One region of the Janibacter sp. YB324 genome, then DNA from elsewhere that is predicted to be linked to it. Evidence: riboswitches for the same ligand, from Rfam matches in the RefSeq annotation. Region 1 holds a riboswitch; the other holds the start of a gene.

Region 1 (6,898 bases):
CTCAACCGCAGCTGGCCCAACGCCGACGCCTGGCGGATCGCTTGGCAGGAGGACATCAAGGGCTCCTGCTGAGCGGTCAGCGGGCGAGCAGCGCGACGACGACCGTCACGAGCGAGGCGAGCACGACCACCGTGTCGGCCGCGCGCCACGGGGCCCGGGTGGCCCAGGTGCGCCGACCGGCGCCGGCGAAGCCACGAGCGTCCATCGCCACGGCGAGCGTGGCCGCGGAACCGAGCGAGCGCAGCAGCATCCCGAAGGTCGAGGCCCACAGGTGCGCCACGACACTGCGCGGCGAGCGCCAGGTCACGCCCTGGCCCCGCAACCGTCGCGCCCAGCCGACCTCGGTCCACGCCGCACCGAAGGTCTGCACCCGCTGCAACGCCGCGCCCAGCGCGACGACCGGGCGGGCCGGCAGCCGGAGCCGCTGGCCCAGGTGGTCGGCGAGGTCGTCGGGGTCGACGAAGGCGAGGAGAATCGCCGAGGGCACGACGATGACGAGGAGTCGCAGCGCCGCCGAGAGCGCGACCTCGACGTCACGTGACCCGAGCAACCAGGTCGACCAGCCGACGCCGAGACCGCCGACGAGGGCGGGGACGAGTCGGATCGCCAGACCGCGCCACCGGCCCTGGACGGTCCAGCCGGCGCCGCGGCCGGGCAGGTTGCTCAGGCCCACGACGGCGCCTAGTACGAGGAGGCCCAGGATCACGAGCGAGACCCGCCACCCGGGTGAGAGGACGGCGGCCGCCATGGGGATCGCGGCCGCGGCGAAGAGCGCGAGCGGCCCGCACGCGGACAGCACGGCCCGTGGCGTCTCCCGGGACGGCTCGGTCTCCGGCGGACGCACCTGCCGCACCTCGTCGACGAGTGAGACGAGGTCGGGGTCGTGCGTGGCGGCGACGACAGCACCGCCGCGGTCACGGTGGGCGGTGAGCAGGCCGACGACGGCCGCCCACGTGCCACGGTCCTGACCGACCGTCGGCTCGTCCGCGAGGGCCACGGCCGGGCCGTGGGCCAGCGCGGCCGCGACGGCCAGCCGACGCTGCTCGCCACCGGAGAGAGTCTGCGGGTCGGCCCGCTCGAGGTGCTCCAGCCCGAGGACCTCGAGGAGGCGACGGGCCTCCCCTTCGTCAGCGGTGCCGAGGGTGCGGCCGGTGAGCAGCACCTCGTCGAGCACGGTGCGGGCGAGCAGCGCGCTGGAGCTCCACTGCGGCACCCACCCGACGAGGTGGGCGATCTCGGTGGCGGGCAGGTCCCCGACCGACCGTCCGTCGGCGAGCACCCGTCCCGACGACGGCGCCACCAGCCCGCCGAGCGCCGCCAGCCACGTCGACTTGCCCCCACCGCTGGGTCCGACGAGCGCGGTGGCCCGGCCCGCGGCCGGGGAGAGCGGCGCGTCGGTGACGAGCGCGGTCGTCACCTCGCTGCTGCCATCGAGGTGGTTGCGCGCTCGCTCGACAACGAGCGGTTGGCTCGTGAGCAGCGTCGCCCGGGGCTCGACCGCACGGGCGAGGGGGCCGAGGTCGATCGTCAGCGGCTCAGGAGCCGGCACACCCGGCACCCAGATGCCGTCGGCGGCCAGCGTCTCACCGTGCTCGGCCAGCACCTCGGCGGCCGACCCGTCGTGGTGGATCCGCCCGTCGCGGCCGAGGACGAGCACCCGGTCGACGTGCTCGAGCCAGGGCTCGATCCGGTGCTCGACGACGACCGTCGTCAGACCGGCCGCGCCGGTGACGACGGCGTCGCGGACCCGGGCGGCCGAGTCTGCGTCGAGCATTGCGGTCGGCTCGTCGAGCAGGAGGAGGGCGGGCTGGAGGGCGAGGGCACCGGCGAGCGCGAGCCGCTGGGTCTGGCCGCCGGAGAGGGCGCCGGTCGGGGTCGAGCGCGGCAGGTCCCCCAGCCCCACAGCGGCCAGGCAGCGGTCGACGACAGCCGGCATGTCGCCAGCGGGCACGCCGACGTTTTCCAACCCGAAGGCGACATCGCGCCCCACGGTCGCCGCGACCGTGCCGGAGCCGGGCTCCTGGAGCACGAGCCCGACCGCACCGGGACGCTCGCCGGGCGCGGCCCCGTCGACCCGTACCTCGCCGACGAGGTCACCGGAGTCGACGGTGAGCAGCAGACCGGCGAGGGCCCGGAGCAGGGTCGACTTGCCGGACCCGCTCGGCCCGACGAGCAGGACCCGCTCGCCAGGGCGCAGCGTGAGGTCGAGCTCGCGCAGCACGGGCTCGCGTCGGCCGACGGGCCGCCACGTGAGGTCGCGGACGACGACCTCGCCCCGACCGGTGACGTCGACGCCCACGGGGGCTGCCCCCTTCGTCCGATCGTGGATCAGACGGCCCTCCGCTCGAGGACCTCCTGGCCGGGCGGGAAGGGGTTGAGCGCACCGGCCTGCGCCAGCGCGCGGGTGAGCAGCCAGCCGCCGAGCCCGGCGACAACGACCCCGGAGACGACCATGAGGGGCAGGTAGGCGAGCTTCCACGCCCAGGTCCAGTCGACGAAGTACCAGTAGATCTCGTAGATCCACTCCAGCGGCGCCGACAGCGCACCGGAGAGCAGCGCGACGGCCGGGCCGAAGGCCTTGTAGGCGAAGATCGCGAAGGCCAGCTCGGCGCCGATCCCCTGGGCCAGGCCGGAGACGACCGTCGTGACCCCCCACTGGTTGCCGAAGAGCGCGGATACGGTCGCGGCGATGAGCTCGCAGGCGATGGCGGCGCCGGGCCGGCGCACGACCAGTCCGCCGACGACGCCGGCGATGAACCAGAACCCGACGAAGAGCCCGAAGAGCGGCTGGAAGGCCAGGCCGAGGGCGGAGATGGGTCCGTTGTAGAGCAGTCCGTAGCCCCAGTAGGCGACGCCGAAGGCCACGCCGAGGAAGGCGACGGTCAGCAGGTCGACGGTGCGCCAGCCCATGAGGGGGCGGGTGGCGAGGACGGTGCCGGCGCGGGACGCGGCCGGCGTCTTGGTGGTGGTCATGCTGATGCTTCTCCTGTGTGGGTTCCACAGGGAGGGATCTGCGCCGACACCCGGCCACGGGCCGTGCGCCGACGAGGTCCCTGAGACTCGACTCCCTACGCCGGTGCTAGCCGGATCAGGTACGAGGGTCTGCGGTCGCCCGCACTCTCAGCGCTGATGCGCTCCCCTGTCGTGCCCGGCCAGCATAGCCGCGTGGGCCGACGGGCGGTCCGGGGTGCACGTCTGTGGCAGGGTTGGAGACGTATCGGGTGGCGGCGACCGCCGCCACCTCCGCAGCGTGTGTGTACGAAAGGACGTCTCGTGGGCAACATGGTCTGGAAGGTGCTGGGCACCGGCTCGGCGATCATCGCCGGCATCGTCGCCAACAAGGTCATCTCCATCGCGTGGTCGCGCATGGGCAAGGGCGAGACGATCGACCCCAACAACCCGGAGAACCCCGTCGGCGAGGCCATTGCCTTCGCCGCCCTCGCCGGCCTCGCGATGGGTCTGGCCCGCACCATGGCCACCCGCCAGGCGGCGAGCTTCTACAAGAAGTCCGCGGGTCACCTCCCCGAGGCCATGCAGTCCGTCGAGGGAGAGCTGGACAAGGTCTCCTGATGCGCGGCATCTCCATCACCGAGCCCGGAGACGCCGACGTCCTGCAGATCACCGAGATCGAGGCCCCCACGGCCGGCCCCGGCGACGTCGTCGTCGACATGGTGGCCGCCGGGGTCAACCGCGCCGACGTCATGCAGCGGCTCGGGCACTACCCGCCGCCCGCGGGCGCCTCGCCGCTGCCGGGCCTCGAGGTCTCGGGCACGATCCGCGAGGTCGGTCCGGGTGTCGAGGGCTGGTCCGTCGGCGACGAGGTCTGTGCCCTCGTCGACGGTGGCGGCTATGCGGAGCAGGTCCGGGTCCCGGCGGCGCAGCTGCTGCCCGTGCCGAAGGGGGTCTCCCTCACCGATGCCGCGGGGTTGCCCGAGGTCGCGTGCACGGTCTGGTCCAACGTCTTCATGACGGCCAACCTCCAGCCCGGCGAGGTCTTCCTCGTCCACGGCGGATCGTCGGGCATCGGGACGATGGCCATCCAGCTCGCCACGGCCGCCGGTGCGCGGGTGGCTGTGACGGCCGGCTCGCAGGCCAAGCTCGACGTCTGCCGCGACCTCGGCGCGCAGATCCTCGTCAACTACCGCGAGCAGGACTTCGTCGAGGAGGTGCGCGCCGCGACTGATGGTCACGGGGCCGACGTCGTCCTCGACCTCATGGGGGCCAAGTACCTCCCGCGCAATGTCGACCTGCTGGCGACATCGGGCCGGCTCGTCGTCATCGGCCTCATGGGTGGCCGCAAGGGCGAGCTCGACCTCGGCAAGCTGCTGAGCAAGCGGGCCGCGGTCATCGCGACCTCGCTGCGGGCCCGTCCCGCCGAGGAAAAGGCGGCGATCGTCGCCGCGGTCCGCGAGCACGTGTGGCCGCTGGTCGAGGACGGCGCCGTGCGCCCGATCGTCCAGGGCACCCACCCGCTCGAGCGTGCCGCCGATGCCCACCGCGAGCTCGAGGCGAGCGGTCACATCGGCAAGATCCTGCTCACCGCCTGACACCCTTCGCATTTCCTGAGGGAAATGCGGCCCGCGACCCTCCCCTCTCGCATGGCCCAACGGCAATGCAGACCGGATCCCGCATTGCCCTACGGCAATGCAGACTGGAGGCGGCCGTCGTCGAGGTGCCAGCGGGCGGCCGCGACCTCGGCGACCTCGGGGTCGTGCGTGGCGAGCAGGACGATCCCGCCCCGGCGGGCGATGTCCTGCAGCAGCACGACGACCTGCTCGCGGGTGTCGTGGTCGAGCTCCGAGGTGGGTTCGTCGGCGAGCAGCACCAGGCTCCCCGCGGCCAGGCGAAGGGAGGACAGCGCCAGTCCCCGGGCGACGGCCACGCGCTGCCGCTGACCGCCGGAAAGCTCCTCCGCGAGGTGGCCCGCGTGCTCGTGGAGCCCGACCGAGGCGAGCGCCCGGTCAGCGGCCGCGCCGGCGTCGCCACCGGACATGCCCGCCGCGACGAGCGGCACCGCGATGTTGCCGCGGGCGGTGAGCACCTCGGCCAGGGCGCTGCCCTGAGGGATGAGCACGGCACCGGCATCGCGTGAGCCGGCTTCGTCACCGATCTGCCTCTCCCCCAGTCGGATCCGCCCGCTCGAGCCTGACTCGAGCAGTCCACCGACCGCCCACAGCAACGAGGTCTTGCCGGCGCCGGAGTGTCCGGTGACGGCAGTGATCTCTCCGGGGTGCGCGACCGCACGGACCCCTTCGACCGCCACGACGTCGCCGTAGCGCACCGCGACGTCCTCGAGCACGAGGTCCTCGCTCATCGCTCCTCCTCCTCGTCGACGAGGAGCTGCCAGGCCCCGTCGTCGGTGCGGTGCACGCGCACGAGGGTCCCCGGGGGGAAGGCCTCGAGTGCCGGCGGCGGCAGCGGCAACGATCCGTCGGCGGCCACGACGGAGTACTCCTCGCCGCTGCGTCCCTCACCGCCGGCCCGGCCGTCGCGGATGGTCACGGTGCGGGGGAAAGCCTTGGCGACGTCGGGGTCGTGGGTGACGACGACGATCGTCGTGCCGAACGTGCGCCCGACCTCGGCCATCGCCTCGAGGACGACGTCGCGGGCGTCGTGGTCGAGCTGGCTCGTCGGCTCGTCGCCGAGGAGGAGCCCCGGCCCGCAGGCGAGGGCGACGGCCAGGGCCGCGAGCTGGAGCTGACCGGGGGTGAGCGACTCGAGCGGTCGGTCGGCCACCTCGTCGAGCCCGAGCAGGCCGAGCAGCTCGTCGACCGCGGGGACGGTGCGCCCGGTGCGCCGCGCGGCCCCCTGGGCGAACTCGACATTGCCCCGAGCCGTGAGCCACGGCAGGTGGTTGCGAGCCGCGCCCTGCAGGACGATGCCGACCTCGCCCGAGCGGAAAGCGTCGATCTGCGCCTCGCTCATCACCGACAGCTCGTGGTCGCCGACGTGGATCCGGCCGGCGCTCGGTCGCAGCAGCCCGCCGAAGAGCGCGAGCAGCGTCGACTTGCCCGCACCGCTCGGGCCGAGCAGAGCGATCCGCTCGCCCGCGGCGACGGTGAGGTCGACCCCGGAGAGCGCGGCCACGTCGTGGCCCTCCGCGCGGTAGATGTGCACCAGTCCGTGGGTGCGCACGGGCAGCCCGCTCATGTCGGCTCCCCCTGGGCCACTCCCAGTCGCACCCGGCGCCCGATCGCCCCGGCGATGAGGCGGGCGACGACGAGCAGGACGATCGCGACGACGAGCGTGGCGGCGACGACCGCGAGCCACGCCGGCGCGAGATCGGCCACGGGCACCGCGGCCGGGGTGGTGAAGAGCGGCAGCTCGGGCAGCGCGATCCACGATCCGACGAGTGCGCAGAGCGCGCCGAGCACCACGCCGACGGCGACGCTCGTCAGGTGCTCGGTGCGCAGGGCACGCGCGGCCGCTCGGGAGCTCACGCCGCTCACCCGCAGCGCGGCGAGGTCGCGGGCGCTGGAGCGCCACCCGGTGATCGCGAGGACGACGAGGACGAGCGCGGCGAGGACGACCGCGAGCACACCGCCGAGCAGCGCGAGCTGCAGCCCCCAGGCCGACGCCGACTGGTCGTAGACCCGGTCGGCCTCGGCCGTCGTCCTCACCGATCGGACGGGCACGTCGGCGTCGCCGAGCAGGTCGCGCGCCCGCTCGATCGTCGCCGGCGAGGCGTCGCCGAGCCAGATCTGGCGCTGCGTGCGGGTGGTGTCGAGCTCGCCGCTCGTGCGCGCGAGCGCCGGAAGGGAGACGAGCACCCCGTGGTCGGTCGCCGCGGGCAGCGCGTCGACGACCTGCGCGACCTCGATCTCGGTCTGGCCGCCGGCGACGTCGGTCACCGACCGGACGTCACCGTCCTCGGCGTCCGGGCCTGCGGCGATCGCCG
Region 2 (6,898 bases), 960 kb from region 1:
CCGCGCGACCGGTCGGGGGCAGACCGGGCACGAGACTCATCGGGTGGGACCCTCGCGCACGTAGACGCTCGAGCCGAGCTCGACGAACTGGCGCGACTTCGCTGCCATGCCGGCCTCGACGATGGCCTGCTGGGCCGCACCCGACCCGTAGGCATCGCGGATGTCCTGGCTGATCCGCATGGAGCAGAACTTCGGCCCGCACATCGAGCAGAAGTGCGCGGTCTTGGCCGGCTCCGCCGGCAGGGTCTCGTCGTGGAAGGCCATGGCCCGCGGCGGGTCGAGGGAGAGCGCGAACTGGTCGTGCCAGCGGAACTCGAAGCGGGCGCGACTCAGGGCGTCGTCGCGCTCACGCGCTCGCGGGTGCCCCTTGGCCAGGTCGGCGGCGTGCGCCGCGATCTTGTAGGTGACCACACCGGTGCGCACGTCGTCACGGTCCGGCAGACCGAGGTGCTCCTTGGGCGTGACGTAGCAGAGCATCGCCGTGCCGTGGCGGGCGATCTCGGTGGCCCCGATCGCGGAGGTGATGTGGTCGTAGCCGGGCGCGATGTCGGTGACGAGCGGGCCCAGCGTGTAGAAGGGCGCCCCGTGGCACCACTCCTGCTCGAGGTCGACGTTGTCCTTGACGAGGTGGAGCGGCACGTGCCCCGGGCCTTCGACCATGACCTGCACGTCGTGCTCCCACGCTCGCCGGGTCAGCTCGCCGAGCACCCGCAGCTCGGCGAGCTGCGCCTCGTCGTTGGCGTCGGCGACCGACCCCGGTCGCAGCCCGTCACCGAGGGAGAAGGCGACGTCGTAGCGCGCGAAGATCTCGCACAGCTCGTCGAAGTGCGTCCAGAGGAAGGACTCCTCGTGGTGGGCCAGGCACCAGCCGGCCATGATCGACCCGCCGCGGGAGACGATGCCCGTCACCCGCTCGGCCGTCAGCGGGACGAAGGCGAGCCGCACCCCGGCGTGGATCGTCATGTAGTCGACGCCCTGCTCGCACTGCTCGATGACCGTGTCCCGGAAGATCTCCCACGTGAGGTCCTCCGCTCTCCCGTCCACCTTTTCGAGGGCCTGGTAGATCGGCACGGTGCCGATCGGCACGGGGCTGTTGCGCAGGATCCACTCGCGCGTGGTGTGGATGTCGTCGCCGGTCGACAGGTCCATGACCGTGTCGGCGCCCCACCGGGTGGCCCAGGTGAGCTTGTCGACCTCTTCGGCGATCGAGGAGGTGACGGCCGAGTTGCCGATGTTGGCGTTGATCTTCGTGAGGAAGGCCCGGCCGATGACCATCGGCTCGGACTCCGGGTGGTTGACGTTGGCCGGGATGATCGCCCGGCCGGCGGCCACCTCGTCGCGGACGAGCTCGGGCGAGCAGCCTTCTCGCAGTGCGGCATAGCGCATCTCGGCGGTGATCTCACCGCGTCTGGCGTAGTGCATCTGGGTCACTGCGCTGCCGGCCACGGCACGAAGGGGGCGACGCTCCGGTCCACGCCACGCCGCCGTGGCGCCACCGCGTCGCTGGGCCGCGCGGCCGTCGTCGGCGAGGTGACGGGATCTCCCTTCGTAGGGCTCGACGTCGCCGCGGCCGGTGATCCACGCACCGCGGTGGTCGGGCAGACCGACCGCGGGGTCGGCACCGGGTCCGCTCGTGCGGTAGACGACGACGTCGTCGTTGGCGGTGCCGTCGGGGCTGTCGGCCAGCGAGATCGCGGTGACCGCGACCCGCACCGACGGGTCGTGGGGGTCGACGACCTCCTCGCGACGGTGCTGCGGGTGGAGCTCGGACTCTTCGGGTGTGCGCACGCGGGCGCCTCCTCTTCCTTCGCCGGCATGATCCGGACAGGTTCAGACGGTCCGGACGGCAGCAGTCCGATCTCAGCCCGTGCCCGGGCTCCCGCGGGGGTGCCTCGATACAACCACATGGCTACGGTGACGGCATGGCTGCCCCTCTGCCCCGCCCTCCGGTCGCCCTCTCGATCGCCGGGTCGGACCCTTCGGGCGGCGCCGGGGTCCAGGCGGACCTCAAGACCTTCAGCGCCCTGGGCGCCTACGGCACGTGCGTCATCACCGCCCTCACGGCGCAGTCGACCCGTGGCGTGACGCACGTGCACGAGGTGCCCGTCGACGTCGTGCGCGCCCAGGTCGAGACACTCGTCGCCGACGTGCGCATCGACGTCGTCAAGGTCGGGATGCTCGCTTCCGCCGCGCTCGTCGCGAACGTCCACGAACTGCTGGCGAGCGGCCCACTGGCCGCGACACCGGTCGTCCTCGACCCGGTGATGGTCTCGACCTCCGGCTCGCGGCTGCTCTCGCCCGACGCGGTCGACGCCGTGCGGGCCCTGCTCCCCCGCGCGGATGTCATCACGCCCAATGTGCCCGAGGCCGGAGTGCTCCTCGACCAGCCGCCGGCCGGGTCCGCCGCCGAGCTGCCCGAGCAGGCCACCGCGCTCCGGGCACTGGGCGCACGTCGCGTCCTGCTCAAGGGCGGCCACCTCGACGGCACCGAGTCGGTCGACGTGTGGCACGACGAGCGCGGCACGAGCGAGCTGCGCGGACCGCGGATCGCGACGACCGCCACCCACGGCACGGGGTGCACGCTCAGCTCGGCGATCGCCGCCCTTCGCCCGCGCCACGACGGGTGGCTGCCGGCGGTCCGCGAGGCACGCGGCTGGCTCACCGAGGCACTGCGCCACGGCGAGTCGCTCGACGTCGGGTCGGGGGCCGGGCCGGTGCACCACTTCCACGAACTCGCCCGATGGAGCCAGACCATCCCCTGACCAGACCTTCACCACAACCCGCAGGGCCGGACGGCCCGGTCCATCGGCTACCTCACCGAGGCCGACTTCACGATCCTCGAGGAGGGCATCGGTCTGGCCATCGCGCAGTGCCAGGCCGACCAGCCGAGCTGAGCACCCGGCACCCTCGCTCAGGCCGCGACGTCGTGCAGGTGGTGCTCCACGTCGTGGAGCAGGTAGCGGCACAGGCCGGCGATCGTGAAGGGCGCGCCGTCCCCACGGGTGCCTGCGCGCTCCCACGCGTCACCTCGCACCCCGTCGAGGACGGCGACGGTGCGCTCGGTCTCCTCGGCGACCTGTCGGGCCGCGACGCGCGGGTCACTGGCCCAGAACTCCTGGCGCACGGCCTCAGCCTCCCCGTCGTAGTCCGCGAAGGGGGCGCCCTCCCGGGCGAGCACGGCGCTCACCCGATCGCCGAGGACCCGGACCAGGTCACGCGCGTGGCAGGCGTACTCGAGGGGCGACCACACCCCCGGGGCAGGCCGCTCGCTCGCCCCCGGGCGTTGCAGTGCCGCGGCCCAGCGGGGCACCGCGGCGAGGAGCCGGTCACTCGTCGCGGCCGGGTCGTGCGGGGTGTAGCCGCACTCGTCGCACCCGTCGTCGACGACGAAGGTCCAGTCCCGGGAGTCGTGGTCGGCGGGCGGCGCGGTGCTCATGCATCCAGCCTAGGCTCGGGGCATGACGACCTGGCTGCTGCTCGCCGCCGCCATCGTCTGCGAGGTCGCGGCCACACTGAGCCTCAAGGCGGCCCTCGACCGGCCCGTGCTCTACGCCGTCGTCGTCGCCGGCTACGTCGCGTCCTTCGGCCTGCTCGCCGTCGCGCTCCGACGGGGCATGCCCTTGGGCATCGCCTACGGGATCTGGTCGGCCTGCGGTGTCGCCCTGACGACGCTCCTGTCGACCCTGCTGCTCGACGAGACCTTCACCCCGCTCATGGGACTGGGCGTCGTCCTCGTCATCGGGGGCGTCCTGCTCGTGGAGACAGGCGCCCCGCACGAGCCGGAGGCGTCGCCATGACGGCATGGGCGTGGCTCGTCGTCGCCGTGGCGGCCGAGGTCGCGGGGACGCTCTCGCTGCGCCTGGCGGTCCATGGCGGCCCTCGGTGGTACGCCGCCGTCGCGCTGGGCTACGTCACGGCCTTCGTCGGGCTGTCGACGAGTCTCGCGCACGGCATGCCGCTCGGCGTCGCCTACGGGACGTGGGCCGCGGCCGGGGTCGCGCTGACGGCCATCGGCTCGCGCGTGCTCTTCGGGGAGGCCCTCACCCGGCGGATGGTCGCCGGGATCGGCCTGATCATGGTCGGTGTGCTGCTGCTCGAGCTCGGCGGCGGGCACTGACCGAGTGACCCTCAGCCGGTGCGACGCGTCAGCCGAAGAGCGCGGCGAGCCGGTCGAGGGAGGCGCGCAGGTTGCCCTCCGTCGTGTTGCGGGCTCGCTCGTAGCGCGACTCGTCGGTCAGCTCGCGCCAGTCGTAGGTGTGGGTCACCTCGGTGCCGCCGTCGTCGGTCGGGGTGAGCTCCCACCCCCACTGGTGGCCGAAGGGGGTCTCCCCCTGCGCCGCCGGGCGCCAGGCGATGCGACGCCCCTCCTCGAAGTCGACGACGTGGTTGTAGCGGTCGTTGCCCCCGGTCGTCGTCGTGACGAAGACGTCGCCGACGGCGTGCACCCGCTGGCCCTCGGCCGAACGAGCGAGGTTGTCGTTGCCGTCCCACGCGAGCTGGCGGGCGGGGTCGGCGATCTCCTCGAAGACCGCCTCGGGTGCGGCGGCGATGGTGGTGGATGCGGTGACGACCTTGGTCTCGTCCATGCCCGCCACTCTAGGGGCGCTCGCCCAGGCCTGCTCGGACATCGCGGGCCAGCTGCGGGGTGCGCCCCTGCGCCACACCCGACCACCACCTGGCGACAGGGAAGGCCAACCGGCGCAGCGAGTAGTTGACCAGCTCGACGACCCCGAAGGCCCAGACGAGGAGCAGCAGGACGAGCCACCCGGTGGAGGGGGCCGCGACGAGGGTCACGACGAGTCCACCGGCGAGGAGCAGCGCGGCGAGCACCCCGAGACCGACGTAGGTCAGGGCGAGCGCGCGTGGCATGGGCGTCACGCCGACCCAGCGTCGGGCGAGCAGCCAGTAGACGCCGGCGGCGACGAGCACGAGGACGAGCGGGCCCATGGCGCCGAGGACCGCCAGGCGGCCATCCGCACCCAGGTCGGCGCCGTACCAGGTGGCCACGCCGCCGAAGACGCCCGCCGCCACGAGCTCGCCCAGCCCCAGCGACAGGTACTGGCGCCGTCGCAGCTCGCGCCGGTCGGTGGACTCAGCCACGCGGGACGACGGGCACCACGCGCCGCAACGCCTCGACGTCGGGCCGGTGCACGCCGAAGCCGAGCGAGGCGGCCCGCTTGCCGGTGGGCACGTGGAGGAGCTGCGTGCCGTCGACCACGAGGTCGCGGGGCTCGCTGATCGGGAGGCGGCGCAGGGTCATGCCGAGCGGGTTGCACATGCGCACCTCGTGCGGGTCGATCCGCACCGCGGGGTTGATCAGCTGGAGGATGCCCAGGATCGCGAGCACGGTGCCCGCCGCGACGGTCACCCAGGCGGAGGTGAGCAAGGACACGAGCGCGATGAGCACGCCCAGGACGACGAAGGCGATCGCCATGGGGCGGCTGTAGCGGATGGTCATCGGCGGCATGGTCGCACCCTAGTCGGCGACCTCGATGACGAGCTTGCCGCGGGCGGCCCCGGACTGGCTGGCCGCGAAGGCCTGCGGCACGTCCTCGAGGGTGAAGGTCCGGTCGACGTCGACCCGCAGTCGGCCGGCGGCGACCTCGTCGAGCAGGTCGGCCAGGCGTGCGCCGTCAGGTCGCACCCACACCCAACGGCCGCCGTGCTCCTCGACGGTGGGGTCGGTGATCGACGCGAGGCGTCCGCCGTCGCGCAGCATCGCGCGGCTGACGTCGAGGACGCCACCGACGAAGTCGGCGACCGCGTCGAAGCCCTCGGGCGCCACCTCGCGCAGCCGCTCCTCGAGCCCGTCGCCGTACTCCACCGGCGTCACGCCGATGTCGCGCAGCTTGTCGTGGTTGGCCGTCGACGCGGTGCCGACGACCGTGGCCCCTGCGGCGATCGCCAGCTGGGCGGCGGCGAAGCCGACGCCACCGGAGGCGGCGTGGACCAGGAGGGTGTCTCCCTTCGTCACGGCCAGCGTCTCGAGGACTCGAAGGGCGGTGAGCCCGGCGAGCGGGAGGGCCGCAGCGACGTCGTCGGTGACCTCGTCGGGGACGGCTGCCACGTCATCGACGCGGACCGTGACGTACTCGGCGAAGGTGCCGGCCGACAGGACCTGCTTGCGGGCGTAGGCGGCGACCCGGTCGCCGGGACTGAACTCGGGGCTGTCCGGGCCGACGGCGTCGATGACACCGGCGACGTCCCAGCCGGGGATGACCGGGAAGTCGGCGGAGAGCATCGGGTCGAGACCGCCGGACATGGCCTTCCAGTCGACGGGGTTGACCCCGGCCCGGGTGACGCGAATGCGGACCTCGCTCGGGCCCACCTTGGGGACCGGCAGGTCGCTCAGGTGCAGCTCGTCGGTGGTGCCGTACTGGTCGTAGGTGATGGCGCGCATGATCGGGTCAACCTCGGGAGGTGGCAGGGCATTCCACAGGGGGTCAGAGTGGTCGCTTGAACCCCACGTGGCTGGCCTCGTAGCCGAGACGGTCGTAGAAGGCGTGTGCCCGCCTGCGCACCCGGTCGGTCGTCAGCTGAGAGAGGGTCGCGCCCCGGGCACGTCCGTGGTCGTGGGCCCACGAGAGCATCGCGGCACCGAGTCCCATGGACCGCTCGCTCCCGGCGACGCGCACCCCCTCGACCTGCAGCCTGGTCGCGCCGTTGCGCGAGAGTCCCGGCACGATCGACAACTGCATCGTCGCGACGACGCGGTCCTGCTCGTCCTGCACGACGGCGAGGTACTGCGCGCGGTCACGGCTGATCGCATCGAAGACCCGCTCGTAGTGGGCGAGGTCGGTGCCCTCGCGGGTGGCGCCGAGCTCGTCGTCGGCGAGCAGGGCGACGATCGACGCGACATCGGTGCGCACTGCTCGGCGGACGCGGTAGCGACGCTCCC

Evidence for each region. Region 1 has a riboswitch for thiamine pyrophosphate ahead of H7A72_RS15010 (ECF transporter S component). Riboswitches for the same ligand answer to the same signal wherever they lie in the genome.
Region 2: another riboswitch for thiamine pyrophosphate. It lies ahead of thiC (phosphomethylpyrimidine synthase ThiC); the one in region 1 lies ahead of H7A72_RS15010 (ECF transporter S component).

What each region holds. Positions count from the first base shown of each region.
Region 1 covers NZ_CP060120.1:3,048,917-3,055,814, forward strand. Annotated here, with positions in the region: gene H7A72_RS15000 (hypothetical protein) at 1-72, shown strand, start outside; gene H7A72_RS15005 (ATP-binding cassette domain-containing protein) at 77-2,299, opposite strand; gene H7A72_RS15010 (ECF transporter S component) at 2,329-2,973, opposite strand; TPP riboswitch at 3,049-3,151, opposite strand; gene H7A72_RS15015 (DUF4235 domain-containing protein) at 3,283-3,570, shown strand; gene H7A72_RS15020 (NAD(P)H-quinone oxidoreductase) at 3,570-4,547, shown strand; gene H7A72_RS15025 (ATP-binding cassette domain-containing protein) at 4,637-5,314, opposite strand; gene H7A72_RS15030 (ABC transporter ATP-binding protein) at 5,311-6,150, opposite strand; gene H7A72_RS15035 (FtsX-like permease family protein) at 6,147-6,898, opposite strand, start outside.
Region 2 covers NZ_CP060120.1:640,656-647,553, reverse strand. Annotated here, with positions in the region: gene H7A72_RS03275 (MFS transporter) at 1-40, opposite strand, end outside; gene thiC (phosphomethylpyrimidine synthase ThiC) at 37-1,788, opposite strand; TPP riboswitch at 1,786-1,893, opposite strand; gene thiD (bifunctional hydroxymethylpyrimidine kinase/phosphomethylpyrimidine kinase) at 1,923-2,762, shown strand; gene H7A72_RS03260 (DinB family protein) at 2,912-3,436, opposite strand; gene H7A72_RS03255 (multidrug efflux SMR transporter) at 3,459-3,797, shown strand; gene H7A72_RS03250 (multidrug efflux SMR transporter) at 3,794-4,117, shown strand; gene H7A72_RS03245 (SRPBCC family protein) at 4,146-4,586, opposite strand; gene H7A72_RS03240 (hypothetical protein) at 4,597-5,100, opposite strand; gene H7A72_RS03235 (hypothetical protein) at 5,093-5,467, opposite strand; gene H7A72_RS03230 (NADP-dependent oxidoreductase) at 5,477-6,400, opposite strand; gene H7A72_RS03225 (GNAT family N-acetyltransferase) at 6,444-6,898, opposite strand, start outside.